Regions from separate parts of the Bradyrhizobium sp. ORS 285 genome, predicted to be linked through region 3. Evidence: predicted binding sites of a transcription regulator. Region 3 holds the regulator's gene; each other region holds the start of a gene.
What was found. Region 3 encodes HrcA, which represses chaperone genes, less so after heat shock. Its sites were predicted from a motif close to GTTAGCACTCNCNNNNNGNGAGTGCTAAC; they were not measured.
Positions count from the first base shown of each region.

Region 1: groES (co-chaperone GroES) is a predicted target of HrcA. The motif match lies at 1,869-1,897, and genes of this name have one in related genera.
Region 2: groES (co-chaperone GroES) is a predicted target of HrcA. The motif match lies at 8,778-8,806, and genes of this name have one in related genera.

Region 1 covers NZ_LT859959.1:6,088,856-6,098,383, forward strand. Annotated here, with positions in the region: gene BRAD285_RS27435 (protein phosphatase CheZ) at 271-1,050, shown strand; gene BRAD285_RS27440 (hypothetical protein) at 1,141-1,650, opposite strand; gene groES (co-chaperone GroES) at 2,009-2,305, shown strand; gene groL (chaperonin GroEL) at 2,439-4,082, shown strand; gene BRAD285_RS27455 (hypothetical protein) at 4,236-5,429, shown strand; gene BRAD285_RS27460 (META domain-containing protein) at 5,679-6,080, opposite strand; gene BRAD285_RS27465 (L-lactate permease) at 6,231-7,895, opposite strand; gene BRAD285_RS27470 (ABC transporter ATP-binding protein/permease) at 8,217-9,528, shown strand, end outside.
Region 2 covers NZ_LT859959.1:2,535,680-2,545,207, forward strand. Annotated here, with positions in the region: gene BRAD285_RS11485 (slipin family protein) at 1-826, shown strand, start outside; gene BRAD285_RS36505 (hypothetical protein) at 1,191-1,322, shown strand; gene BRAD285_RS11490 (RtcB family protein) at 1,526-2,866, shown strand; gene BRAD285_RS11495 (2OG-Fe(II) oxygenase) at 3,018-3,590, shown strand; gene lepB (signal peptidase I) at 3,911-4,744, shown strand; gene BRAD285_RS11505 (cysteine hydrolase family protein) at 4,842-5,438, opposite strand; gene BRAD285_RS11510 (LysR family transcriptional regulator) at 5,563-6,405, shown strand; gene groL (chaperonin GroEL) at 6,631-8,271, opposite strand; gene groES (co-chaperone GroES) at 8,420-8,734, opposite strand; gene BRAD285_RS11525 (usg protein) at 9,115-9,399, shown strand.
Region 3 covers NZ_LT859959.1:7,453,987-7,463,514, reverse strand. Annotated here, with positions in the region: gene BRAD285_RS33575 (non-canonical purine NTP pyrophosphatase) at 1-363, opposite strand, end outside; gene rph (ribonuclease PH) at 429-1,142, opposite strand; gene hrcA (heat-inducible transcriptional repressor HrcA) at 1,305-2,393, shown strand; gene grpE (nucleotide exchange factor GrpE) at 2,516-3,136, shown strand; gene BRAD285_RS33555 (hypothetical protein) at 3,294-4,811, shown strand; gene BRAD285_RS33550 (bifunctional 2-polyprenyl-6-hydroxyphenol methylase/3-demethylubiquinol 3-O-methyltransferase UbiG) at 4,812-5,411, opposite strand; gene BRAD285_RS33545 (glycosyltransferase family 2 protein) at 5,408-6,454, opposite strand; gene BRAD285_RS33540 (class I SAM-dependent methyltransferase) at 6,731-7,426, shown strand; gene BRAD285_RS33535 (hypothetical protein) at 7,833-9,359, shown strand; partial or broken gene BRAD285_RS33530 (hypothetical protein) at 9,390-9,528, opposite strand, start outside.

The DNA of each region.
Region 1 (9,528 bases), 1.4 Mb from region 3:
ACCGCGCGTAGGCTGCAACGCCGCCGCTTATCGTCAATAAAGAGCAAAACCCGATCGCTTTGGTAAACACAGGGCTCGCCGGGATTCACCATCGCCGCAGGGGCGCGCTGATTTGATAGCTAGCGTTTATTTTGCGTGAAGGGCGCCGGCGCATGGTTAATAGGTCGTATCAGGCGCACGCGGGCGTTGCGCCGCCGCAGTTCCTGGCGTGAACGCGATGTTAAATAGCCACAGCGTAGAACTGACCAAGCAAGAGGTCAGGGATATATCATGGCTGTTCGCAAGCGTTTCCGTATCGAAGAAGCAATCGTCGGCCATATGCCGGAGCCCGATTTTGTGGGTGGCGAGATCGGCCCCAATCACAAGGAAATCATGGACGAGCTCCGCGCCATCCGCGCCCAGATGGGCAATGCCATCCGGAGCGGCGGTAACAGCACGGCGGCTGCGGCCATCGAGGAATCCGCGCAACGCGAGGTCGCCGAAGCGCGCGCCCTGCTCGAGACCTACCGCGCGCAGATCGAACAGTGCGAGAAGCTGAAGGTCGAGCTCGACCTGATCCACGACGCCATCAACCGCACCAAGGGCGAGATCGCCACGCTTCACGCCAAGAGCTTCAACGGCGAGGAGATGGCCAAGGTCAATGGCGAGCTCGGCGCGGTCGTCGGCGGCACCGAACAGGCCACCCAGCAGATCCTCGAAGCCGCGGAGGCGATCGACCAGGCCGCCAGCGCGCTCGCCAAGGTCGACTCCGCCGACCAGCAGAAGATCCTGAGCGAGGACATCCAGGAGCGCGTGGTCTCGATCTTCGAGGCCTGCAACTTCCAGGACCTCACCGGCCAGCGCATCAACAAGGTCATGACCACCATGAAGTTCATCGAGCACCACATCGTGGTGATGATGGACATCTGGGGCGGCGTCGACGCCATCAAGGCGCATGTGCCGCCGATCGTCGACACCCGCGAGGGCGACGCCAGGCTGCTGAACGGCCCGAAGGCCGAAGGCGATGTCGGTCACGCCTCGCAGGACGACATCGACGCGCTGTTCAACTGAGCGGCCTCCGCGTCTCACACCAAACAAAAACGCCGGCGTTCCGCCGGCGTTTTTCGTTTGCCTCGTCGGTTCTGACCGAGCGACCGGACCTCAGGCCCGCGGTCCGCAGCGGACATACACCATGGTCTGGTAGCGGGTCGCCGCATCCTTGTCGACGAAGCGGGTGATCAGCACCCTTCCGTCGAACGAGACCACCTCGCGGTCCTGCTCGCCGCCGGGAGGGCCGGCGGGGCCGATGTAGTTCTTGCCGCCGGCCGAGCCCTTCAGGCGCAGTTCCTGCGGGGTCGCCTGGTCGGCCAGATGCATGATGACGCCGCCGGACGTGCCTGCCCCGATGACATAAGGCTGCTTGCACTGCGCCAGCGCCATCTTCTCGGTCCGCGGCCGGTCGTTGGGATTGTTGTAGGCGGCGAGGCCCCATTTGCCGACGAGATCCTCAGCCCGGATCGTCGCTGGAACCTCGGGCTCCACAGCCACCTCGGGCGGCGCAGGGCTGGAAGGCGAGAGGTTGAAGCCGCCGCCGCACGCTCCCAGCAGCATTGTGAGCGCTGACGCGATCGCGAGATTGGCAACCGGCCGCGCGCACCGTGAACTCGTCATGGCATCCCCTTAGGAACAAGATCATGGCTGCCCCGTCCGGCAACCAAGCGCAAAACGCGCATCAGAGCAATGACGTCGGATGACGACGCCGCTCCACTAACATGTCTGGCCAAGGACAGCATCCCCTAAGACAGCATCCCCTGATAGCCTCAAGAAGGGCTTAACCGCCCGCCTTTGCTTGACAGGAACAGCGCCAAGCCATATTTCCGGCAGCGGTCTTTAGCACTCGGAGGGCAGGATTGCTAAGTCCGCGAGTCAGTTGGTGCCGAGTCGATTGGTGCCAAGTGGGCGCTAAATATGGCCGCATTCAGATTTCCTCCGACACCAACCTACCGAAGCACCCCCAAAGGGATCCGTCATGGCTAAATCGAAGTTTCGTCCCCTGCACGATCGCGTCGTGGTTAAGCGCATCGACGCCGAAGAGAAGACCAAGGGCGGCATCATCATTCCCGACTCCGCCAAGGAAAAGCCCTCGCAGGGCGAAGTCGTCGCCGTCGGCCCGGGCGGCCGCGACGAGAGCGGCAAGCTGACCCCGCTCGACGTCAAGGTCGGCGACCGCGTGCTGTTCGGCAAGTGGTCCGGCACCGAGGTCAAGCTGGACGGCGAGGAGCTCCTCATCATGAAGGAGTCCGACATCATGGGCGTCGTCGCCTGATCCGAACCGCCTGATCCGAACAGCTCTGGGCGGCTCTCGCCGCCCCGGGCGACCAGTGCTTTTCAACCTCGTTCAGGCGACAGGCCGGCGATCACGCCCCTGGCCGTCGAGGTCCACTCCAGGAGAGTTTCAAATGGCAGCCAAAGACGTCAAATTCTCTGGCGACGCGCGCGACCGCATGCTGCGCGGCGTCGACATTCTCGCCAACGCCGTCAAGGTGACGCTCGGCCCGAAGGGCCGCAACGTCGTCATCGAGAAGAGCTTCGGCGCTCCCCGCATCACCAAGGACGGCGTCACCGTCGCCAAGGAGATCGAGCTCGAGGACAAGTTCGAGAACATGGGCGCGCAGATGCTGCGCGAGGTCGCCTCCAAGACCAACGACCTCGCCGGCGACGGCACTACCACCGCGACCGTGCTCGCTCAGGCCATCGTCCGTGAGGGCGCCAAGGCGGTTGCCGCCGGCATGAACCCGATGGACCTCAAGCGCGGCATCGACACGGCGGTTGCCGCCGTCATCAAGGACATCGAGAAGCGCGCCAAGCCGGTCGCCTCCTCCGCCGAGGTCGCCCAGGTCGGCACCATCTCCGCCAACGGCGACGCCGCGATCGGCAAGATGATCGCCCAGGCGATGCAGAAGGTCGGCAACGAGGGCGTGATCACGGTCGAGGAGAACAAGTCGCTCGAGACCGAGGTCGACATCGTCGAGGGCATGAAGTTCGACCGCGGCTATCTCAGCCCCTACTTCGTCACCAACGCCGAGAAGATGACCGCCGAGCTCGACGACGTCTACGTGCTGCTGCACGAGAAGAAGCTGTCTGGCCTGCAGGCCATGCTGCCCGTGCTCGAAGCCGTGGTGCAGTCGGGCCGTCCGCTGCTGATCATCGCCGAGGACGTCGAGGGCGAGGCGCTGGCCACCCTGGTCGTGAACCGCCTGCGCGGCGGCCTCAAGGTCGCCGCCGTCAAGGCGCCGGGCTTCGGTGACCGCCGCAAGGCCATGCTCGAGGACATCGCGATCCTGACCGGCGGTCAGCTGATCTCGGACGACCTCGGCATGAAGCTCGAGAACGTCACCATCAAGATGCTCGGCCGCGCCAAGAAGGTCGTGATCGACAAGGAGAACACCACGATCGTCAACGGCGCCGGCAAGAAGGCCGACATCGAGGCGCGCGTCGGTCAGATCAAGGCGCAGATCGAGGAGACCACCTCGGACTACGACCGTGAGAAGCTGCAGGAGCGTCTCGCCAAGCTCGCGGGCGGCGTCGCGGTGATCCGCGTCGGCGGCGCGACCGAGGTCGAGGTCAAGGAGAAGAAGGACCGCGTCGAGGACGCCCTCAACGCGACCCGCGCTGCGGTGCAGGAAGGCATCGTCCCCGGCGGCGGCGTCGCGCTGCTGCGCGCCAAGAAGGCGGTCGGCCGCATCACCAACCCGAACTCGGACGTCCAGGCCGGCATCAACATCGTGCTGAAGGCGCTTGAGGCTCCGATGCGCCAGATCGCCGAGAACGCCGGCGTCGAAGGCTCGATCGTGGTCGGCAAGATCCTGGAAGAGAAGTCCGAGACCTTCGGCTTCGACGCCCAGAGCGAGGACTATGTCGACATGGTTGCCAAGGGCATCATCGACCCGGCCAAGGTCGTCCGCACCGCGCTGCAGGACGCCTCGTCGGTGGCCGGCCTGCTGGTCACCACCGAGGCCATGGTCGCCGAGCTGCCGAAGGACGCAGCCCCGGCGATGCCGGCCGGCGGCGGGATGGGTGGCATGGGCGGCATGGGCTTCTGAGCCCAAGCACCCGTCACCAAGCCTCCATCACCAAGACTTCAGGAAGGCCGCCTCCGGGCGGCCTTCTTTTTGGCGGAGTGTCCCGATGGGGGTGCAGTGATGGCCGATTGGCGCTACAGCTAGCGCCGATTCCGCTCCCACAAGGATTTTCAGATGCGCGCTATTTTGCTTGCGTTGGCCGTGATTGCAGCGGCCGCGCCGGAACTCGGTTGGGCCCAGAGCAAGAGCGGGACCAAGGCCGCCCCCGCCGTCGAGACACGCTATTTCACCGCGATCGACGGCCTGATGGACGGCAATGCCGACGTGATCCTGAAGGAGACGCGCCAGGGCAAGACCGTCACCGCGGCCACGCTCGACGTCTGCTATCCCGTCGCCAAGAACTCGGACCGCAAGGACCGCTTCGTCGTCAGCCTCACCGTCAACGGCCAGACCCTCACCGGCGCGACCCAGAGCAACGGCGCCAAGGAGCCGGTCACGGTGAAGCTGACCCGCAAGCCGACCGGCGACAATTTCGAGTTCCGCGGTCAGATCACGATCGGCAAGACGGTCACCGAGGTGGCGTCGACCGACAACTCCGACGTCAGCGAGAAGGAGTTCCAGGAGAGCCAGTCGAGCGACGACGGCATCAGCGCGCAACCGAAGGACTTCACCGATGTTTCGCCCGAGGCGGTCTCCGTCCGCCTCAAGCTCGATGCGGTCGCCGACTTCCTGAAGAGCCTGAAGGGCGAGAACGTCGAGGTCTCGCTGTCGAGCTTGATCGTGGGCTGTGATGCGCTCCGCGCCGGCGAACAGACCGTCAGCATGACCGTCGATCCGGAACGCGCCGGCGCGCTGATCGCGAAGGCTCGCGCCACGACCGGCGCCGTCACCGCCGGCTGGACGGCCGGCACCGTCGAGATGGACCGCACCATCCGCTTCGCAGCCGGCGAATGGCGCGATGGCGACAAGATCAACAAGGACAAGCTCGCGGGCGCGATCTCCGACGTGCTGGCCAAGACCTACAACGCCAAGCCGACCAGCGCGGCCTGGAACCCGGTGACGGGCAAGCTGAAGCTGACGTTGAAGCGGCCGAGCCAGCTGATGCCCTCCCTCGAGCTCACCGACGTCATCGAGGTCACCGGCCTCGTCTCGCCGGACAAGCCCGGCGGCGCCGACGCGCTGGTCCTGTGGATCAGCAGCCCGACGACGACCACCGTGGACGAAGCCTCCGCGGCCAAGCTCATCCTGTCGGATGAATCATCCGGCGACGAGGAAAGCGACACCCGCGACGATGGCGGTGCAATCGAAGAGCTTGCGAAGGCCTTCAAGGCCAAGCGCTGGGACGCCGACAACTCGGTCTGGAAGTAAGGCGAGCCACGAGGGCAGGCGCCGCGATCTCCGCTCTCCACCCTCCCCTGGAGGGGGAGGGTCGATCGCACGCGAAGCGGGCGAGCGGGGTGGGGTGAGCCGCGGGCGCCGGTGTGGGTGGAGAGATCACCCCACCCCGGCTCATACGCGCTTCGCGCCTATGAGCCGACCCTCCCCCTCCAGGGGAGGGTGACAGTGGGGCCTCCACTTCGATGATGCGTCACTACGACTAGAAGCGGCGGTCTCTACTCAATTCGTATTCAGCCGGAAGCGCAGCGTCTTCGGCCCGATGAAGGTGATCAAATCGCCCTGGCGCTTCCAGTTCGTTGCCGCGCTCAGCGCGGCAATGAGCTCATCGTCGGCCTGGGCGCGCGCGGCCGGGCAGTTGCGATCCTCGATGGTGCTGGGGATGAACACGATGGTGTTGCCGGCAACCGAGAACTGCCCCTTGCCGCCCTTGCACCAGAGCTCCAGCACGGTCTCGCCGTGATCGCCGATGTCGAGGTCCGGCACCCGCTTCGACCCGGGCTGCGGCAGCGCGTCCAGCGTCATTTCCATGCCGAACGGAAACTCCTCAGCCGCAACCACCGGCCCACCTGACAGCAACAAGGCTGCGACCACGCTGGCAACGGCCCGCTTCACAACTCGCATCTTCCCTCTCGATCGATCATCACGCGACGAGCCGGCCTTGTAGGCGATCGACTCGATGGCTGCCAGCACGGCTCCCGCACAATTGTGTTCCAAACATAGCAAACCCCGCGTCGCCCAGGCGACGCGGGGTTTTTGTCGCAGGCGATGGTGTTACTTCAGCACCATCGCCGTGAACGGATAGACATAGGCCTGCAAGGTCACGAACAAGCCGACGAGACAGGCCAGCACGATCGAGTGCAGGAAGACGTAGCGCAGGATCGAGCTTTCATGGCCGTACCAGTTGGTGGCGGTCGAGGCGACGACGATCGATTGCGCGTCGATCATCTTGCCCATCACGCCGCCCGAGGAGTTGGCGGCGGCCATCAGCACCGGCGACAGGCCGATCTGCTCGGACGTGATCTTCTGCAGATTGCCGAACAGCACGTTCGACGCCGTGTCAGATCCCGTCAGCGCCACGCCCAGCCAGCCGAGCAAGGTGCCGAAGAAGGGATACAGCACGCCGGTCGCGGCGAAGGCGAGGCCGAGCGTGGCGTCGACGCCGGAGAGCCGCGTCAGCGTGCCGATCGCGAGCATCGCCGAGATCGTGATCAGCGAGATCGCGCAGAGGCGGATGGTGCGGCCATATTCGGCGATCAGCTTGCCCGGTCCGACGCCCATCAGGAAGCCGGAGATGATCGCCGCGATCAGCATGCCGGTGCCGGTAAAGCTCAGATAGGTGAACGAGAACACCGCACCCTCGGGCATCGGCTTGGCGGCCACCGGCGGGATCTTGTTGATCAGCTTGTCGAGCTCGGGCACCGGATAGCTCCAGGCGAAGTTCGCGTTCGCCCAGGCCTTGAAGGCGCCGTTGCCCCAAATCAGCATGATCACGCAGACGATGATCCAGGGCAGCAGCGCGCCCCAGAGCTCGGCCTGCGTCAGGGGCGTGCGGTCGAGCGGCTTTGCCGCCGCCATCGTCGCTGCCGATTCGTCACGGCCGCGCAACGCCGGCGACAGCCATAGCTGCTTCGGCTGCCAGACCTTCAGGAACAGGATCAGCGCGCCCATCGAGATCAGCGAGGCGCCGATGTCGACGATCCACGGATTGATGTAGTTCGAGATCAGGAACTGCGGCACGGCGAAAGAGACGGCGGTGACCAGGATGGCCGGCCAGACGTCCTTCATGCCCTTCCAGCCCGCGAACGCCCAGATCACCCAGAACGGCACGATCAGCGAGAACACCGGCAATTGCCGGCCGACCATGGCGCCGAGGATGTAGGGATCGATGCCGGTGACCGAGGCGAGGCCCTGGATCGGCGTGCCCAATGCGCCATAGGCGACCGGCGCGGTGTTGGCGATCAGCGACAGGCCGGAGGCCGCGAGCGGCGAGAAGCCCAGCCCGATGAGCACGGCGCCGGTGATCGCCACCGGGGTGCCGAAGCCTGACGCGCCCTCGAAGAACGCGCCGAACGAGAACGCAACCAGCAGCAGCTGCAGCCGGCGGTCTTCCGTGACGCCGCCGATCGCCCGCTTCAACAGCTCGAAGCGCCCGGTCGAGACCGTGACCTGATACAGGAAGATGACGTTCAGCACGATCCAGCCGATCGGGAAGAAGCCGGTGACGACGCCGAGAAACGTCGCGCGGATCGACATGTTGGCCGGCATCGTGAAGACGAAGATCGTGATGATGTTGGTCAGGATCACCGCGATGATCGCGGCGATATGCGCCTTCACCTTGCCGCTGGCGATCAGCACCAGCAGCGTCACCACGGGTATGGCGGCAGCCAGCGTCGACAGCGCCGGGCTCCCCAACGGGTCGTAGATTTGATTCCACATCGTGACGTCTCCCCCCAATTGTTGTTGTTGGACCCGGTCCGGCGGGGCGGATCAGGTCTGTCTGATCCGGCGCCAGGCCCGACAGGACGGCCCAAAAACCAGATCACAAACGCGGCAACGCCCCACTCTGCTCAAATTCTCGCGAAATCTGGCAGCGGCCACGGTGCCTCTTGTATGCAGCATGCTACGGTTTGCCGCATATGACCGACAAGCCGGTGGTCGCCGGGCCCCTTACGACTTTCGTCTAGACAGGCCTCCCAGGATACGGAATTCTCGTTCCGCCCCAGCCTGTTAAGCCCTTTTTTCAGGAGCAGCCTCTCTGTGAACAATTTGCGCTCGACCCTCGCCATCGTGTGGCGGATCGCCATTCCCTACTTCCGCTCCGAGGACAAGGTCGCCGGCCGCATCCTGCTCGCCGCCGTCATCGCCATCGAGCTCGCCCTGGTCGCGATCGATGTGCTGGTGAACCAGTGGCAGAACCGGTTCTACAACGCGCTGCAGGAATACAATTGGAACAGCTTCATCTGGGAGATCGGCGTCTTCGCCGTGCTCGCGACCACCTTCATCGTGCTCGCGATCTACCAGCTCTATCTCAATCAGTGGCTGCAGATCCGCTGGCGGCGGTGGCTGACCGAGACCTATATGCGGCATTGGCTCAGCAACGCCAACCACTACCGCATGCAGCTCAAGGGCGACGCGGCTGACAACCCCGACCAGCGCATCGCCGACGACGTGAAGCAGTTCGTCGAGCAGACCCTCTACATTACGGTCAATCTGCTCAGCTCGGTCGTGACACTGGCCTCTTTCGTGGTCATCCTCTGGGGCCTCTCGGAAGCGGCGCCGCTCACGCTGTTCGGCATGGAGTACAACATTCCCGGCTATCTGGTCTGGGCGGCGCTCATCTACGCGATCGCCGGCACTGCGCTGACCCATTGGATCGGATCGCCGCTGGTCAACCTCAATTTCGAGCAGCAGCGCTTCGAGGCCGATTTCCGCTTCAACCTGGTGCGCGTGCGCGAGAACTCCGAGCAGATCGCGCTGCTGCGCGGCGAGTCTGCCGAACATGATCTGCTCTCGAACCGGTACGGCCGCGTCGTGCAGAACTGGTATCAGATCATGACCCGGACCAAGCGGCTGACGGCGGTGACGAGCGGCTACTCGCAGGTCGCCACGATCTTTCCCTACGTCATCGTCGCGCCGGCCTATTTCGCCAAGAAGGTCCAGCTCGGCGGCATGATGCAGACCGCGTCGGCGTTTTCGAGCGTGCAGCGCGCGCTGTCGTTCTTCGTGAACACCTACCGCACCCTCGCCGACTGGCGCTCGACAGTCGCCCGTCTCGACGGGTTCGAGATGTCGATCGCGAGCGCCGTCACGCTCTCGGGCGAGCCGCAGACGATCGATGTCGTCAGCCATGCCGGTGACAGCATCGAGCTCGCCCAGCTGCTGCTCAAGCTGCCGAACGGCCTGCCGCTGATCGCGGCCGACGGCTTCAGCTTCAAGAGCAACCAGAGCATGCTGCTCACCGGCCCGTCCGGCGCCGGCAAGTCGACGCTGTTCCGCGCCATTGCCGGGGTCTGGCCGTTCGGCAGCGGCGCGATCAGCGTGCCCGGCCATGCCAAGCTGATGATGCTGC
Region 2 (9,528 bases), 2.9 Mb from region 3:
GGTGGCGACGCGGATCGAGGTCGAGCGGGTCGACATCACAGACGACGTGCGCGTGAGCGCGCGGCATCTGGCGATGATCGAGCGCAACCGGCCGGGCATTGTGACCGAGTCCGTGGTCGAGAACCACGAGGCCGGTCTGCTGCACGTCGACGGCAAGCTGGCGGAGCGGCTCGTGCCGGGCCGGCACGCCTTCTGGGCGGTCGGTCGCAAGATCGAGGTCAAGCGCCTCGACCTCAGGCCGACCGCGCTCGAGATCACCGCGCAGGAGATGCTGACCAGGGATCGCATCGCGCTGCGGGTGACCTTGACGGCGTTCCGCCGGATCGTTGATCCGGAGGCGGTGGTGGCGACCACGCCGGACGTGGATGCGTGGCTGTACCGCCTGGTCCAGTTCGCCATCCGCGAAGCGGTGGCGTCACGCACGCTCGACGAGGTGCTGGCGGCAAAGGCCTCGCTCGACGCTGAGCTGCGCGACTACGTGCGCGCGCGGCTCGACGGCTCGGGCGTGGAGGTGACGGAGCTCGGCGTGAAGGACGTGATCCTGCCCGGCGAGATTCGCGACCTCGTCAACAAGGTGGTGGAGGCGGAGCGGCTGGCGAAGGCCAATTTGATCCGTCGCCAGGAGGAGACCGCGGCGACGCGCTCGCTCCTGAACACCGCGAAGTTGATGGAGGAGAACCCGCTGCTGCTGCGGCTCAAGGAGCTGGAGTCGCTGGAGCGCCTGGTCGAGAAGGTCGGCCGCATCGACCTGCATGCCGGTGAGGGTGCGGGCTTGGATGCGCTGCTGACAAAGCTGGTGCGGCTGAAGACGCCGGATGCGGCGTGAGCTGCCGCGCAGCCTCGTCGTTGATAGGAAAGGCCGCCCACGGGCGGCCTTTTGCTTGTTAGTATCAAGCCGCATGGACGGTGCGTAGGGTGGGCAAAGCGGCGCCACCGGCGGCGCGTGCCCACCATCGGGCGCAGATTGCGCGGCAAGACGGTGGGCACGGCGCCTTCGCGACCTCGAACGTGGAGACAGCATGGCTGCGCCTTTGCCCACCCTACGGCTCATCAGTATGACGTTCCGAGTGATGAGGAGCCACACGACGATAAATTCGCGCGATCCTCTCGCGCCGTCACTTTACAAATCCAAAAACACCCTGTATCTGCACGCGCCAACTTACATGCGGATGATCCGCAGCGAGAGATCCATGTCGTATCCGACCCCACGCCACATCAAGGACAGCGCGCTGCCGCAATCGCGGCGCCGTGAGCTGGTCCTGCGCGTGCCGGCGGTCTCCGCAGCCAATGCGCTAGCTGCCAATATCAGACTGATAGCCTAACGCGGCAGCGGGATCGTCCCTCTGCCATCCCGGCCAGAGCGACGATCGTCCCGAGACTGGGCTCCCCGAGCGGGGCCCCCTCAACTCAGATCCACCTCCTGGCCTGCATCAACCGCTAGCGCGAGCATACGCGCGAGCGTCGATCGCGGAGGCGCCGTAAGGGTGCTCCGTGTCCTGCATGCGACTAAGGAGAGGAGGATCCGATGCGAGCCGATCCCTACAAAGACCGTGCGCGAGAGCTGGCGATCGAGGCCGGGCTCGATCCGGATGCGCGGATCGAACGGCCGGGGCAGCGCTCGATGCCGTTGTGGTGCACGTTCCGCGACGCCGCGCGCAAGGAGCAGCTCGCGCGCGAGGCCGAGGCGCTGGCCGATACGGTGGCGAGCCGGCCGCAGGCGGCGCAGTACCAGAACAGCCCGCTGAAGGTGTTCGGGACGCATGAGGACGCAACGATTGCGCAGATGCGCAACTGCATGAGCGTGGGAAACGCCGTGGCCGGCGTGATCTGCGCCGACGGCCATCTCGGCTATGCCCAGCCGGTCGGCGGCGTGATCGCCTATGAGAAGCAGATCAGCATCTCCGGCGTCGGCTTCGACATCGGCTGCGGCAACATGGCGGTGCGGCTCGACACGCCGTTCAGCGCAATCGAGGACAAGGTCGGTGCGATCATCAAGGACGTGTCGAAGGTGATCTCGTTCGGTGTCGGCCGCAAGAACGCCGAGCGCGTTGAGCATGAGCTGTTCGACGATGCTGATGCCTGGCGGGAGTCGGACATGGGCGAGTACCGGCAGAAGGCGGTCGGGCAGCTCGGCACGGTCGGGTCGGGCAACCACTATGTCGATTTGATGCGCGACGAGGCCGGCTTCGTCTGGATCGGCGTGCATTTCGGCAGCCGTGGTCTCGGCCACACCTCGGCGACGCGCTACCTCAAGGCGGCCGGCGGCAAGGACGGCATGAACGTGCCGCCCGCCGTCGTCGACGAGGACTCGGAGGTCGGGCAGCGCTACATCGCCGCGATGCAGCTCGCCGGGCGCTATGCCTATGCGGGCCGCGAGTGGGTGGTGGAGCGCGTGCGCCAGATCATCGGCGGCGCGGTCACCGACAGCGTGCACAACCACCACAACTACGCCTGGCGTGAGACCCACGACGGGCGCGATCTGTGGGTGGTGCGCAAGGGCGCCACGCCGGCCTTTCCGGGCCAGCGCGGCTTCGTCGGCGGCTCGATGGGCGACGACGCCGTCATCATCGAGGGCGTCGAGTCGGAGGAGGCCAAGGCCTCTTTGTACTCGACGGTGCACGGCGCCGGGCGAATGTTCGGACGTCGCGAGGCCAAGCGTCGCTTCACGCGCGCCGAGATGGACGCCTGGCTGCAGAGCCGCGGCGTCACCCTGATCGGCGCCGACCTCGACGAGAGCCCGATGGCCTATCGGCGTCTGCCCGAGGTGCTCGCCGAGCACGCCGGCTCGGTGAAGGTCGTGCATACGCTGCGGCCGTTCGCCGTGGTGATGGCCGGCGAGGGCGAGTTCGATCCGTTCAAGGATTGAGCGAACGTAGCCCGCATGAGCGCAAGCGACATGCGGGTTCACATGTGCAGCACGTGAGAGCCCGATGTCACATCCGCTCGCGCCCTGGCGGGCGCGGTCGGATACTCATCCGGGCGACGCGGCTGCGACCGTTTTCAGAGAGGAGGTCATCATGACCGAGCTCACCTGGCACGCCGACAATATCGAGACGATCGCGAACTTCCTCTCGGCTACGGAGTGCGAGGATTATATCCGCCTGGGCGAGCAAGCGGGCTTCGAGGAAGCGACACTATTTGCACCGCGCAGTGTTAAGGACCACCGCAACAACGATCGCGTCATCCTCGATGACGCCGAGCGGGCGCAAAGCCTCTATGCACGTCTCGCCGGTCATCTCGCGCCGTCGTTCCAGCATCGCTGGCAGTCCGTCGGGCTGAACGAGCGACTGCGGCTGTATCGCTACGACGTCGGCCAAAAGTTCGATTGGCATCGCGACGGCCATTTCGCGCGCGACAATGGCGAGCGCAGCCTGTTCACCTTCCTGATCTATCTCAACGATGATTTCGAAGGTGGTGCGACGTCATTTTGCGACGACAGCGGCTTGATGCCCGATGGGCCGCTGCGCATCACGCCTGAAAAGGGCATGGCGCTGCTGTTCCATCACCCGATCATGCATCGGGGCGATCGGGTGACGCGCGGGCGCAAATACGTGCTTCGGGCAGACGTGATGTACCGGCGAACGAGGTGAGAGGCCAACCTCTCTCCTCGTCATTCCGGGGCAGCCGCGCCTGAGCCCGGAATCCATACGTCCGAGCGGGAATGTGGCGAAGACGAGTGCCACTTGCACCTCGCACCACACGGACCTCGTGAGTATGGATTCCGGGCTCTCGCTGCGCGAGGCCCGGAATGACGGCTGAGAGAGCATGAGGCATGAACGCAATTCGTGGCTCCGGCTACAAACGCTCTATCTGAGTACGAGAACCGCCATGATCGACGGAAACACTCTGATCGCCCGGGGCTTCAGTACGATGGCGAAAGAAGCGCTGATCACGGCCCGCAGATGATTGCATGCGGCGCGCGGTTCGGTCATCCTTGCGGCGCGATCGCAAGGGGGACATCGCGACGAGTTTGGATGCGGGAGAGATCAGGCCGAAGCGGGAGCCGTGGTGGGCGATCCTCGGCATCTTCATCGCCGGTTTCGCGGCGCTGTGCCTGCTGATGGCGTCGCCGATGCTGATCCGCAGTTTCCTGTATCAGCCGTTCAATGCGCCGTCCGGCTCGATGATGCCGACCATCCTGGTCGGCGACTACTTCTTCGTGTCGAAATATCCCTATGGCTACAGCCGTTTCACCTGGCCATTGTCGTGGCCGACCGGCCTGCCGCCGTCAGCTCGCATCTTCGGAGCGACACCGGCACGTGGCGACGTGGTCGCGTTCGTTCTGCCCAAGGACAATGCCACCGTCTACATCAAGCGCGTCGTCGGCCTGCCCGGCGATCGCGTCCAGATGAAGGGCGGGGTGCTCTACATCAACGACGCGGCCGTACCGCGCGAGCGGTTGGAGGATCTGATCGGAACGGAGGCCTGTGGCGGTGGTGCCAACGTGCACGTCAAGCGCTGGCGCGAGACGCTGCCGGACGGCGCGAGCTACGAGACGCTGGATTGTGTCGACAACGGCTTCCTCGACAATACCAGCGTCCATGTCGTCCAGGAGGGCAAGCTGTACTTGATCGGCGACAATCGCGACAATTCCACCGACAGCCGTGTGCTCAATGTGATCGGGGATGTGCCGATCGAGAACGTCATCGGGCGCGCAGCGATGATCTATTTCTCGCTCGCCGCCGGCGGCAAGAACCAGTCCGGCGGCTTTCGCTTCGGGCGGATCGGGACCGTGATCCGCTAAAGCGCGATGAGATCAGGATGAATCGTCATCGCGCTTTAGGTTATTGTTTGCGCATGATCTTTTCGGAAAACCGCTGCGCACTTTTCCGGATCATGCTTTAGGCGAGCGCCGCGGCGTCGCGCGCGATGATCGCGAAGCGATCTGACAGCTCAGCCAGCGCGACCTCGTGGATCAAGGCGGCCGGCAAGGTGCCGCCCTTGCCGTCGGGCAGGTCACGCGTCGCGCAGCTCCCGGCATCGATGGTGACGCGCCACCCGAGATCGAGCGCCGCACGTGCGGTCGACGACACGCACATGTGGGTCATGAAGCCCGCGAGCACGAGGTTCTTGCGGCCGGCCGCCGTGAGCTGCGCCTGCAGATCGGTGCCCGCGAAGGCGTTCGGAAGCGTCTTCTCGATCACGGCTTCGCCGGCCAGCGGCTTCACGGCCTCGACGATGGCGCCGCGCGGCGCGGTCCGATCGAACAGGCTGCCGTCCTTGCCGCGATGGGCGACGTGGATGATCACGGCTCCGGCGGCCCGCGCCCGCGTCAGCAGGCGGGCGGCCTGCGCGATCGCCGCTTCCGCGCCGGGCAACGCCAGCGGGCCGTCACGATATTCGTTCTGGATGTCGATCAGCACCAGGCTGCACTCGGCGAGCGCGGGAAGGCTGAGGTCGGCGCCGGAAAGCTCCAGCAAGGTCTTGGGCGTCGGCATGGCGGTCAATGCTCCATCGTGAGATCGCGTCAGACTAGCCGGCCGAATGCCTGCGGCAATGCAGGAGTATGCAGCCACCGGCTGCGGATTTGCAGGCAGGGCGGCTGCCGTGGTACGCCGGAGGATGAACTGGGACGATCTGCGGATCATCGCGGCGGTGCGCGACTCCGGGAGCTATGCCGGAGCGGGCAAGCGGCTGCGCATCGACGAGACGACGGTTGGCCGGCGGCTTGCGCGGATCGAGGCCGCACTCGGCGTAAGGCTGTTCGAGGCGGTCGACGGCGTGCGCCGGCCGACGGCGGCCTGCGAGACGGTGCTGGCGCATGTCGAGGCGATGGCGCAGCACGCCGCCGACATCACCCGCATCGGAGCCGCGCAGGCCGGGGTGAGTGGCCGCTTCCGCATCGCCGCCACGCCTGCGGTCGCCGAGACCATCCTAGCGCCGCGGCTTTCGCCGATTTTGACCGCGCATCCCGGCTTGCGGCTGCAGCTTCTCACCGCGAGCCACAATGTCAGCTTCTCGCGCTGGCAGGCCGATTTCGCGATCCGGCTGCGCAAGCCGGAGAAGGGCGATTTCACCATCACGCGCCTCGGCAGTCTCAGCCTCTATCTGATCGAGCCGGCAGGCGCCGCGCCGAGCTTCGTCTGCGGCTACCCCGATGAGCTCGATTCGATTCCCGAGCAGCAGGCCCTGAAACAGCGTAAGCTCATCGAGGCCGCGCGCTGCGTCACCGACAATGTGCGCGTGATGTCGGAGGTACTGCGCAGCGGACAGGCGGCAGCCGTGCTCCCTGAACATGCGTGCCGCGATCTCTTCGACGATGCGTCGCTGCGCGTGACGCAATTGCCAAGACGCCGCGACGTCTGGCTACTGGTGCAGACGCATCTGAAGCGCGATCCGGCTGCACGCGTGGTGATCGATTGGCTGCGCGATTGCTTTGCCGACCACGGATTTCGGGATCAGTAGGGTGGGCAAAGGCGCTGCCGTGCTGTCTCCACAGACGAGACCGCGGCGGCGCCGTGCCCACCATCGGCAGCGAACTCATCAGCAAGACGGTGGGCACGGCGCGCAACCGCGTGCCACGAACGCAACGCGTGCCAGGCGCCTTTGCCCACCCTACACGCCGAACCGAAACAAAAAGGGCGCAGCCTGCGCTGCGCCCTTCGTGTGTCTTCGCTCAGGAAGCCGGACTTAGAAGTCCATGCCGCCCATGCCGCCGCCCGGGGGCATCGCGGGGCCGCCGGCGTTCTTCTTCGGCAGCTCGGCGACCATCGCCTCGGTGGTGATCAGGAGGCTCGCCACGGAGGCGGCGTTCTGGATCGCGGTGCGCACGACCTTGGTCGGGTCGATGATGCCCTTGGACACCATGTTCACGTAGTCGCCGGACTGCGAGTCGAAGCCGTAGGCATACTGCTCCTTCTCGAGGATCTTGCCGACGATGACCGAGCCGTCCTCGCCCGCGTTGATGGCGATCTGGCGGGCCGGAGCGGAGAGTGCCTTGCGGACGATCTCGACGCCGGTCTTCTGGTCCTCGTTCTTGGTGCGGACGCCCTTGAGCTGCTCGGAGGCACGGAGCAGGGCGACGCCGCCGCCCGGCAGGATGCCTTCCTCGACAGCCGCGCGGGTCGCATGCATCGCGTCGTCCACGCGATCCTTGCGCTCCTTCACCTCGACTTCGGTCGCGCCGCCAACGCGGATCACCGCGACGCCGCCGGCGAGCTTGGCCAGACGCTCCTGCAGCTTCTCACGGTCGTAGTCCGAGGTGGTCTCCTCGATCTGCGCCTTGATCTGCGCCACGCGCGCCTCGATGTCGGCCTTCTTGCCGGCGCCGTTGACGATCGTGGTGTTCTCCTTGTCGATCATCACCTTCTTGGCGCGGCCGAGCATGGAGAGGTTGACGTTCTCGAGCTTGATGCCGAGGTCTTCCGAGATCGCCTGGCCGCCGGTCAGGATCGCGATGTCCTGCAGCATGGCCTTGCGGCGGTCACCGAAGCCCGGCGCCTTGACGGCAGCGACCTTCAGGCCGCCACGCAGACGGTTGACGACCAGCGTGGCCAGAGCCTCGCCCTCGACGTCCTCGGCGACGATGACCAGCGGCTTGCCGGTCTGCACCACGGCCTCGAGCAGCGGCAGCAGTTCGTTCAGCGACGACAGCTTCTTCTCGTTGATGAGGATGTAGGCGTCGTCCATCTCAACGCGCATCTTGTCGGCGTTGGTGACGAAGTAGGGCGAGATGTAGCCGCGATCGAACTGCATGCCCTCGACGACGTCGAGCTCGGTCTCGAGCGACTTGGCTTCCTCGACCGTGATCACGCCCTCGTTGCCGACCTTCTTCATGGCGTCGGCGAGGAACTTGCCGATCTCGGAGTCGCCGTTGGCGGAGATGGTGCCGACCTGGGCGATCTCGTCGTTCGACGTGACCTTCTTGGAGTTCTTGACGAGATCGGCGACGACCGCCTCGACCGCGAGGTCGATGCCGCGCTTCAGATCCATCGGGTTCATGCCGGCGGCAACCGCCTTGGCGCCCTCGCGCACGATGGCCTGGGCCAGCACGGTCGCGGTGGTGGTGCCGTCGCCGGCCGCGTCAGCGGACTTCGAGGCGACTTCGCGCACCATCTGCGCACCCATGTTCTCGAACTTGTCGTCGAGCTCGATCTCCTTGGCGACGGTGACGCCGTCCTTGGTGATGCGCGGCGCGCCGAACGACTTGTCGAGGACGACGTTGCGGCCCTTCGGACCGAGCGTGACCTTCACGGCATTGGCGAGAATGTCCACGCCGCGCAGCATGCGGTCGCGGGCTTCGACGCCGAACTTTACGTCTTTCGCTGACATATTGGGTTTCCCTGAGTTTGATCGAGATCCTCGTCCTGAGGAGCCCGCGCTTCGCGGGCGTCTCGAAGGACGAGATGAGGAGGTGGTCGGGGCCTCATCCTTCGAGACGCCGGCTGCGCCGGCTCCTCAGGATGAGGATCAGCAGCGCTTAAGCGGCCTTCTTCTTGGCGCCGGCGTCGGTGATGACGCCCATGATGTCGCTTTCCTTCATGATCAAGAGCTCCTGGCCGTCGATCTTGACCTCGGTGCCCGACCACTTGCCGAACAGCACGCGATCACCGACCTGGACGTCGAGCGGGACCAGCTTGCCGCTCTCGTCGCGAGCGCCGGGGCCCACCGCGATCACTTCGCCCTGCGAGGGCTTTTCCTTGGCCGAGTCGGGAATGATGATGCCGCCAGCGGTCTTCTCTTCGGCGTCGATGCGCTTGACCACGACGCGGTCGTGAAGCGGACGGAAAGCCATACAGTCCTCCTAAGCAATTGAAGCGATTGTCAGTTTCTGGAGATTTGGCAGTCGGTGCCGGCGAGTGCCAGCACGCGGGCTGGATTTAGGGGAGAGTTTCCAGCCGGGCAAGGCCTTGTAGCAGAAAAATTAGCAGTCAGCTGCGCCCTCTGCCAAAGCGTTCCGATAGCGTTAACACGGCCGGAACGAAACGCGAAACACCGTATTAGCACCCGGGCTAAGTCGCTGCTAATGCAGCATTTTTCAACAACCCGTTAAACATTTAGACTTGAGATGGGTTGAGGACATGCGTCACATTTCTTTTGCAGTGAGCGCATCTTTCCCGGGTGGCTCCATCCCGGTTGGCCACACGGACATGCGCTCCAGAAACGGAGGTTGGCATGGTGTCGAGGGGTGAGGTTTCCGAGGACTTTCGGAAACAGGTGCTGGGCTATGGGCTGACGACCGCGCGCATCCTGTACCGGATGCCGGATCATCCCTCACTGCTGCAGACCTATGTCTGGCAGAACTACGACCTGTTTCCGAAATTTCCCGCGCTGCAGGACTTCCTTGCGTTCTGGCAGGAGAGGCTGGAGGGGCCGCTGTTTGCAGTCACCGTCGCCCACTCCAAGCTGATCAAGCCAGCCGAGCTGCGCGCCGTGGATGGTGTGTTCCGGCTGCACTGACCGGATATCTCTGGCCTCGTCACCTGTCGTCAGGGTAGCCCATCGGCCCGCCGAAGCGAGGCTCGGCGGGTGGCCGTGGCTGGAGTTTTCGCGGCGCACGGCTTATGTTTAAGGCTGCTGTTAGGACGA
Region 3 (9,528 bases):
GACCTCCTCGATGTGCCCATCCGGCCAGGCCACGCATAGCGCCGAGACGAAATGCGCGGTGCGCTTCTCGGCGGTCGTGGCGCCGCGCTCCTGCAGCAGTCGCTCGATCCGGGTCATCGCCCCGGTGAAGTCCTTGTCCGGGCCAGCCCAGCGTGCCGAGTAGATCCCAGGCGCGCCATCCAGCCCGTGAACCACGATGCCCGAATCGTCGGCAAAGGCCGGCAGCTGCGCGGCTTCCGCGGCGGCCACCGCCTTGATGCGCGCATTGGCAATAAAGGTGTCGCCAGTCTCCTCCGGCTCGCCGAGCCCGAGCTCGCCGGCGGAGACGGCTTCGATGCCATGGGGCGCCAGCAGCTCGCGCATCTCGGCGAGCTTGCCGGGATTGTGGGTCGCGATCACGATGCGACCGGAGAGCTTGCGATGCGAGCTCACGCGACCGCCATCTTCTGCAGATCGACCAGCCGCGCGACGCCCTTGCGCGCCAGCGCCATCAGCGCCAGGAACTCGGCTTCGGTGAACGGCGTCTTCTCCGCCGTGCCCTGCACCTCGATGATGCGGCCATCGCCGGTCATGACGAAATTGGCGTCGGTCTCGGCCTCGGAATCCTCGGCGTAGTCGAGGTCCAGCACCGGCGTGCCGTTGTAGATGCCGCAGGAGATCGCGGCGACATTGTCGCGCAGCACCTCGGTCTTGATCATGTTGCGCGCCTTCATCCACTTGATGCAGTCGGCCAGCGCCACCCAGGCGCCGGTGATCGAGGCCGTGCGGGTGCCGCCGTCGGCCTGCAGCACGTCGCAGTCGACCGTGATCTGGCGCTCGCCGAGCGCCTCCAGGTCGATTGCGGTGCGCAGCGAGCGGCCGATCAGGCGCTGGATCTCGACGGTGCGGCCGGTCTGCTTGCCCGAGGACGCCTCGCGGCGGGTGCGCTCCAGAGTGGCGCGCGGCAGCATGCCGTATTCGGCGGTGACCCAGCCACGCCCCTGGCCCTTGAGCCAGGGCGGCAGCCGGTCCTCCAGGGTGGCGGTAACCAGCACATGGGTGTCGCCGAACTTCACCAGGCAGGAGCCCTCGGCGTATTTGACGACGCCGCGTTCCAGGCTCACGGGCCGCAATTCATCCGGTGCACGGCGGCTCGGCCGCATGATTCTCTCCGTGGAAAAGGCAAAAGACGGGGTTTAACGGCCTTGTAGGTGCCGGGACCCGCAGCGGCAAGGCCTATCACGCCGGAACACGCCCACAAGACCGGCTTGCCACCGAGCCGCCGCATGGCCAAATTATATGCAGATGGGTGAGGAGGATATCTGGTGGCCCACCACGATCCGATCAACCTGATGACACCGCCGGCGGGGCTTGCGCAGCTCAACGAGCGCTCGCGCGAGATCTTCCGCCAGATCGTCGAGAGCTATCTTGCGACCGGCGAGCCGGTCGGCTCGCGCAACATCTCGCGGCTGATCGCGGTTCCCCTGTCGCCGGCCTCCGTGCGCAACGTGATGGCGGACCTGGAGCAGCTCGGCCTGATCTATGCGCCGCACACCTCGGCCGGCCGGCTGCCGACCGAAGCGGGCCTGCGCTTCTTCGTCGACGCGCTGATGCAGGTCGGCGACATGACGGAAGCGGAGCGGCAGTCGATCCAGAGCCAGCTCGCCGCCGTCGGCCGTGCGCAATCGGTCGAGGCCGCGCTGGACGAGGCGCTGACCCGGCTGTCCGGCCTGACCCGGGCGGCCGCGGTGGTTCTCACTGCCAAATCCAACACAAGGCTGAAGCACATCGAGTTCGTGCGGCTGGAGCCCGAGCGCGCATTGGTCGTGCTGGTCGGCGAAGACGGACAGGTCGAGAACCGGGTGCTGGCGCTGCCGCCCGGCGTGCCGCCGTCGGCGCTGACCGAGGCCTCCAATTTCCTCAATTCCCGGATTCGCGGACGCACTTTGGCGGAAGCGCGGCTGGAGCTCGAGACGGCGCTCGCAGCCGATCGCGCCGAACTCGATCAGCTGACGCAGAAGGTGATCGCGGCCGGCGTCGCGAGCTGGTCCGGCGGCGACAGCGACGATCGTCAGCTGATCGTGCGCGGCCACGCCAATCTGCTCGAAGATTTGCATGCGCTCGAGGATCTCGAGCGCGTCCGCCGGCTGTTCGACGATCTCGAGACCAAGCGCGGCGTGGTCGATCTGCTCGGCCGGGCGGAGAGCGCCGAGGGCGTGCGCATCTTCATCGGCTCGGAGAACAAGCTGTTCTCGCTGTCGGGCTCGTCGACGATCGTGTCGCCTTATTCGGATGCGACGGGGCGCATCGTCGGCGTGCTCGGCGTCATCGGTCCGACACGGCTGAACTACGCCCGGGTCATTCCAACGGTCGATTATGCCGCCCGTCTGCTTAGCCGGCTGATGGGTGGCTGATCTCGGACATGGTTAACCCGCCGCCCGCGCCACCGTCAGGCTGCGCTTGATTTTCAGCGCCCAAAGCACGATATCCCGCCCGACATCCCCCAGAACCCGCCGAACTTGCGAGAAGTCTGTCCATGACCGATCCCGACCTGCATCAGAACGATCCGCAAAACCCTGCGCAGGCCAGCGAACCCGTCGTCTCCAAACCCTACATCATGCCCGACGACCCGGAGGCCGGCTCGGCCGAAGCCCTGGCGAAGGAAGCGGCCGAGGCGCGCGACAAGATGCTGCGCACGCTGGCGGAGATGGAGAACCTGCGCAAGCGAACCGCTCGCGAGGTTGCGGACGCGCGGATGTACGGCATCACCGGCTTCGCCCGCGACGTGCTCGACATCGCTGACAATCTGCAGCGCGCGCTCGATGCGGTACCGGCGGAAACGCGCGACAACGCCGATCCCGGCCTGAAGTCGCTGATCGAAGGCGTCGAGCTCACCGAACGCTCGCTGCTCAACACGCTGGAGAAGAACGGCGTCAAGAAGTTCGATCCCACGGGGCAAAAGTTCGACCCGAACTTCCAGCAGGCGATGTACGAGGTGCCTGATCCGTCGGTGCCGTCGGGCACCGTGGTGCAGGTCGTACAGGCCGGCTTCATGATCGGTGAGCGCATCCTGCGCCCGGCGCTGGTCGGCGTCTCCAAGGGCGGCGCCAAGACGGCGCCCGGGGCCGGCAACGACCAGTCGAACAGCGCGGCTTGAGGCGGCTGGCTCCGGGGCTGGCAAGTCCAAGCTTTATCTCACGACCAGAGGCGCCGATCCGGCTCGGATGCGGCGCCTCAATGCTGTTTGAGCCACAGCACATCGTGCCTTAACCAACCTCCGCTAGCGTGCGCCGACTCTCGCAGAGGACGGCCCCATGAGCCCCCACATCGAAGCCGCAACGCGCCAGACGTTGGCTCCGCCCGCGCATGAGCGGCTGGCGGTGGCGCCATGGCTCCTGATCGGCGTCGTGTTCGTCGTCGCCCTCCTGCTGCGCCAGCTCGTGCCGTTGAACACCGATGTCAGCTGGCTGCTCGTCGTCGGCGAGCGCATGCTGGATGGCCAGAAGCTCTATCGCGACATCATTGAAATCAACCCGCCGATGGCGGCGTTCGCCTATTTGCCCGCCGTCGCGCTCGCACGCGTGCTGCATGTCGATGCGCGGCATGTCATCGACGCGCAGCTGCTGGTGCTGGCGGCAGCCTCGCTCTATGCGACGTCGCGCATCATCCGGCTGTCGTCGAATCTGGCTGCGTTGAACTGGGGGCCGTTCGCGATCTGGGCTGCGGCGGTCGTGACGATCCTGCCGACGGACGTGTTCGGTCAGCGTGAACACATCGCGGCGCTGACGTTCCTGCCGGGGCTCGCCGTGTATGCGTTGCGCAGTCATCGCGACCCGGTCCCGGCCTGGGCGGTGCTGGTGGCCGGCATCGGCGTCGGCATTACCCTCGCGTTCAAGCCGTTCTTCACATTCCCGGCCGCGTTCTGCATCCTGGCGGGCGCCATGCGCGCGCGCAGCTGGCGCCAGCTGTTCGCGCCGGAGAACATCATCGCCGGCGTGATCGTGTCGGTGGTGAGCGTCGGGACCTATCTGCTCTATCCCGAATACTTCACAGTGACGTACCCGCTGGTGCGTGACACCTATCTGTCGTGGTCGATGTCCCCGTCGGCCATCTTCGTCAACGTGGCCACGCTGCTGCTCGTCGTCGCGCTCGCGACGATTGCGCTGACACGCCGGAGCGGCCGGCTCGAAGGGGCGCTGCTCGTCCTGGTCCTGGCGTCGATCGGATTTGCGATCTCGTTCTTTCTGCAGCGGCGCGGCTGGCCGTATCATTCCTATCCGATGATCGCGATGGCCATGCTGACGATGGGCTATGCCATGCTGGTCGGCGCCGATGACCGCGGTCCGGTTCGCCGCGCGAGCGCAGCGTCGATGTTGATTCTGACGGCCGCCTTCGCGCTCGGCCTGCAATGGTTCAATCTGCGCGTCGATGTCGGTCCGATCCCCGAGGCGATCGCCCGGCTGAAGCCGCATCCGAGGCTGTTGGTGCTGAGCGGCGAGGCGGCGATCGGGCATCCGCTGGTGCGCGACATCGGCGCCACCTGGGTGTCGCGCCAGGAGAATCTGTGGATCCGCGAATTCGTCCGGCTGACGCGCGAACGAACCACGGTCGATGCCGCGACCGATGCGAAGCTGAACGGCTATCTGGCGCAGGAGCGCAACTGGCTGGTCGAGGATTTCAAGGCTGGCACGCCCGACATCGTGCTGGTCGACAATCTGCGCGATGGCTGGGGTGACTGGGCCCGGGCCGACGCCGAGCTGCAGCAGCTGCTCAAGCCTTATCGGCTCGTGGCAACGGTTGAGGGAGTCGACATCCTCGAACGGACGGAATGACTATTTCTGCGCAACGCCGATCGCAAAGGTGTAGGGCACGCGCGAATAGTCGTCGTGAATCTCCAGCGTCACGCGGCTGAAGGCGCTGCGCAGCAGGTCGTAATAGCCGGCGCGGTCGCGCACGAAATCGCCGCGATCATTGTCGAGCAGCCATTTGGCAATCCGCGACTGTCCCTCGCGGTAGCAGCCGTCGAGCGTGAACAGCGCGCCATCGGCCGCGAGCACGTCACGAATGTTGGCGAGCGTGGTCTTCAGCTCGTCATCGCCGATGTGGTGCAGCACGCCGTTCATCATCACGACGTCGGCGCCGGCGAACTCGCGCGCGGCGTCCGCATCGAAGTGCCGGCAATGGAACGCGCCGAGATGGCCGAACGACCGCTGCGCATGCGCGATATAGGCCTCGTCGACGTCGAAGCCGGTGTAGTCGATGCCGTCGGGCAAATGGCGCAGGATATAGCCGGGGCCGCAGCCGATATCGATGATGCGCATGCCCGGGCGCAAGGTCAGATAGTCGCGGATCGCCTTGATCCGCGCGCCGAAGAAGCCGCCGGCATTTTGATAGGCTTGATACAGCGCCGGATGTTTCAAGAGCTCCTTCACGAGGAGGCCTCCTCATAGGCCGAGCGGCGCAGCTCCGGTCCGGACTGGGCGAGCAAGGTGTTGAGGGGCGGGCTCTCGATCTCCTCCAGAGCGTCGGTCGACAGCTGTGGCACCCGGCCGCGGCGATGAATCTGCGAGATCAGGAACAGCGGCCGGTTCTTGGACTGGATGTAGATGCGCCCGACATATTCGCCGATCAGGCCGAGCACCAGCAGCTGCACCGAGGAGATCATCACGACCAGCAGGGTCAAGCTGGTCCAGCCGGGCACGGTGCCCGAGAAGATCCAGCTGATTACGGCGCCGATGCCGACGAAGGTCAGCCCGGTCGTCAGCAGCGCGCCGACATAGGTCGCGATCCGCAGCGGCACCATCGAGAAGCTGACCAGCGCGTCGGCGGCGAAGCTGATCATCTTCAGCAGCGGATATTTGGTGCTGCCGGCGAAGCGCGGCGCGCGGTCGTATTCGAACGCCACCTGCTTGTAGCCGAGCCAGGCCACCATGCCGCGGATAAAGCGATCATGCTCCGGCATCTGCACGAGCTGGTCCGAGATGCGGCGGCTCATCAGCCGGAAATCGCCGGTGTCGACGGGGATCTGGACGCGCGTGATCCGGGCGAGCAGGCGGTAGAAGGCCTCGGCCGACCATGTCTTGAAGCGGGTCTCGCCGGCGCGGCTGCGGCGCTGGCCATAGACGACGTCTGCGCCTTCGCGCGCCATCATCGCGTACATGGGCGTCAGCAGCTCCGGCGGATCCTGCAGATCAGCGTCGATCACCAGCACGAGGTCGCCGCGTACGGTCGACAATCCGGCAGTGAGCGCCAGCTGATGGCCGTGATTGCGCGCGAGCTTGACGGCCACGACGTTGCGGTCCTCGGCGAGCAGTTGGTTGATGATGCCCCAGGTGCCGTCAGTGGAGCCGTCGTCGACCAGGATCAGCTCGAACCTTGTGCCGCACAGTGCACGCGCCGCCGCTGTCGTCCGGCGATGAAACTCGCGCAAGCCGTCCGCTTCGTTGTAGCAGGGCACAACGATCGAGACGAACATCTTGCCGGGGCGCGGCGTCTCGTCCTGCAGCTCGGTCAAATGGAAGGCCTCGTGCGACCCCGACGGGGGTTCGGCTGGGCAGTGAGTGTCGACCAGGGGCAGTTAATTGTTCTTCAATTCCGGGTTTCCAGACGGTCAGATTCGCGGCTGCGCGACGCTCGCGGCCTCAGACGCAGACCTCCGGTTAAGCATTTGCCGGCTATTGAGGGCGTGGCGATTGATAGCAGGCCCTCGGCCTGCCATGGCCGACCTCGTGTCAGAACTGGACCGCGGACGATGGACAAGGCCGAGTTTGACCGTTTCGCTGACGCCTACGAGGATCAGCACCGTGCGAACGTCGCGGTGACCGGCGAAGGCACGGAATATTTCGCGGAGTACAAGATCAGGCTGCTGCGGCGGATCGTCGATCGCGGCGGCATCGACGTGGCGCAGATCTGCGATTTCGGCGCCGGCATCGGCAACTCCATCCCGTTCTTCCGGCGGTATTTCCCAGAGGCGGCCCTGACCAACGCCGACGTCTCGGAGCGCAGCCTGGCACTGGCGCGGCAGCGCCATTCCGGCAGCGGCGAGAGCCTGCTGATCGAGCAGGATCACATTCCCTGCGAAGCGGGCCGGTTTGATGTGGTGTTCTCCGCCTGCGTGTTCCACCACATCCCGCATGACCAGCATGTCGCCTGGCTGCGCGAGCTGCACCGGATCACCCGCCCGGGCGGCCTCATCGCGGTGTTCGAACACAATCCGCTCAATCCGCTCACGGTGCGCGCCGTGAACACATGCCCGTTCGATGAGAACGCCGAGCTGATCCTCGCGCGCGACTTGGCGCGGCGGCTGCGTGACGCGGGCTGGCCCGCGCCCCGCACTCGGTACAGCCTGTTCTTCCCGCGCGCGCTCGCCTGGCTGCGGCCGCTTGAAGACACGCTCGGCTGGCTGCCGCTCGGCGCCCAATACGTCGCGCTGGCGCGCAAGGCCTAGGCTGAAATCGATCGTCGCTGCGGTGCGCTCGGTCCTGGTCGCCGACCTCGGCGATGGCCGACTAAAGCGCGATGAGATCAGGATGAATCATCATCGCCTTTAGGTTGTTGTTTGCGCATGATCTATTCGGAAAACCGCTGCGCACTTTTCCGGATCATGCTTTAGCCCGGCTTCGGCCGAGACTCGGGCCGAGCGGCCGAGCATCCGCAGGATGTCGCGTCGCCCACCAATTCTCCCGCAATTGAGATTGCCGCTTCCGAGCCGCTCCAAGGCTCCGGACAGCTCGGTGGCGCGTCCTTGCCGGTCCTGACCCCAAGCGCCGTAAACCAGAGATTGTCGCTGAGGGAAGAAGCAATCCGTTAAAGGTGCCTAAGTATGGTCCGTAAATCTACGGTGGGGTGGGACCATGACCATGAATGTCGACGCGGATGGCGGTTTAATGCTGCCTGCGCTGCAGGCCACGGACCGGCGATCGCGCCTGCCCGTTCTGACGCTCCTTCTCGTCCTGGTTGCGGCGGCCGTGCTCGTGCGGCATCTGGTGACCGCCAATACCGACGTGAGCTGGCTGCTGATCGCGGCGGAGCGCTGGCTGGATGGCCAGAGGCTCTATTCCGAGATTCTCGAGACCAATCCGCCGATGGCGGTGCTGGTCTATGTCCCCGCGCTCCTGATCGCGAGCATCACCGGCTTTCCCGCGGAAGTCGCGCTCGACGCGCTGCTGTTTCTGGCCATCGCGCTTTCGGTCGCCGTGAGCATGCTGGTTCTGCGTCACTCTACGGCCCTCACGCCGCGGCAGCGATGGCCGATGGCGTTGGCGGCGGTCGCCGTCCTCGCGGTGCTGCCCGCGCAATGTTTCGGCCAGCGCGAGCATATCGCCGTGATCGAGCTCCTGCCGGTGCTGGCGGTGCTGTCACTCCGGGCCAATGGTGAGACGCCGCAGCCCTGGGCGGCCATCGTCGCGGGCCTTGGGCTTGGGCTCGCGGTCTGCTTCAAGCCGCATTTTGCGCTGGCCATGCTGTGCGTGATCGCAGTGGTGGCGGCGCATCTGAAATCGCTACGGCTGCTGCTTGCGCCGGAGAACCTGGTCGCTGCGCTTCTGCTGGCGATCTACGGTCTCTGCACGGTGCTGTTCTTCCCGGAATTCTTCACCGACATGTGGCCGCTGATCCGCGACGTCTATTCGCTCGGCCTGCCGCTGTCGCTGATGGTGGCGAAGCCCGGCGTTGCGCTGTGCGTGCTCATTCTGGTGGCCGCGTTGCTGTTCAGGCGCGGCAGCGCCGCGACACCGACGCCGATGGTGCTGCTTTCGGCCTCGGCGGCTTTCCTCGGCGTCTATCTTCTGCAGCGCAAGGGCTTTCCTTACCAATCCTATCCGATGCTCGCCTTCGCCTGGCTCGGCTTCTTCCAGGCGGTCACGGCCTCGCCTGCCGTGGGACGCGACGCACCGGCGCGAACGGGCGTTGCCATTGCAGCCATGGCCACGGCGTTGTTCGCGGCGACGTTCGTCTGGTTCAACAGCGCGATGGACGGTCGTTTTCTCCGGCCGGCGATCGCGCGGACCGGCATCGTGCATCCGACCATCATTGCGGTCACCGGCAATGCCGGCATTGTCCACCCGCTGGCACGCGCCGTCGGCGGCGTCTGGAGCTGGCGTGGCCAGAGCCTGATGGTGGCGAGCTACGAGGATTTCGCCCGCGAGCTCGGCGCCGATCCGCAGGTGCTGGCGCGGATCGCAGGCTATGCGCAGCGCGAGCGCCGCTGGCTGGCCGAGGACATCGGACGGTTCAAGCCGTCGATCCTGCTGGTCGACAACCTGACCAGCGACTGGGGCCAATGGCTGCGCGCGGCACCCGAGCTCGATCGCCTGTTGCGGGATTATCGCCTCGCGGAGACGGTGCAGGACGTCGACGTCTACGTCCGGCGGTCGGACTGAGCGGCGGCGTCCCGCGCCTCATAACCCTTCTCAGCCCTTGGGCTGGATGCCGTCGCGGACGGCGCGGAAGCGCGGGAAGGCCGCCGACCACTGATCGCGCGGCGCGCTGCCGATGATGCGCAGCGTGCTCGGTCCGCCGAAGCGCAGCCACTGCACAACCGTGACAGGC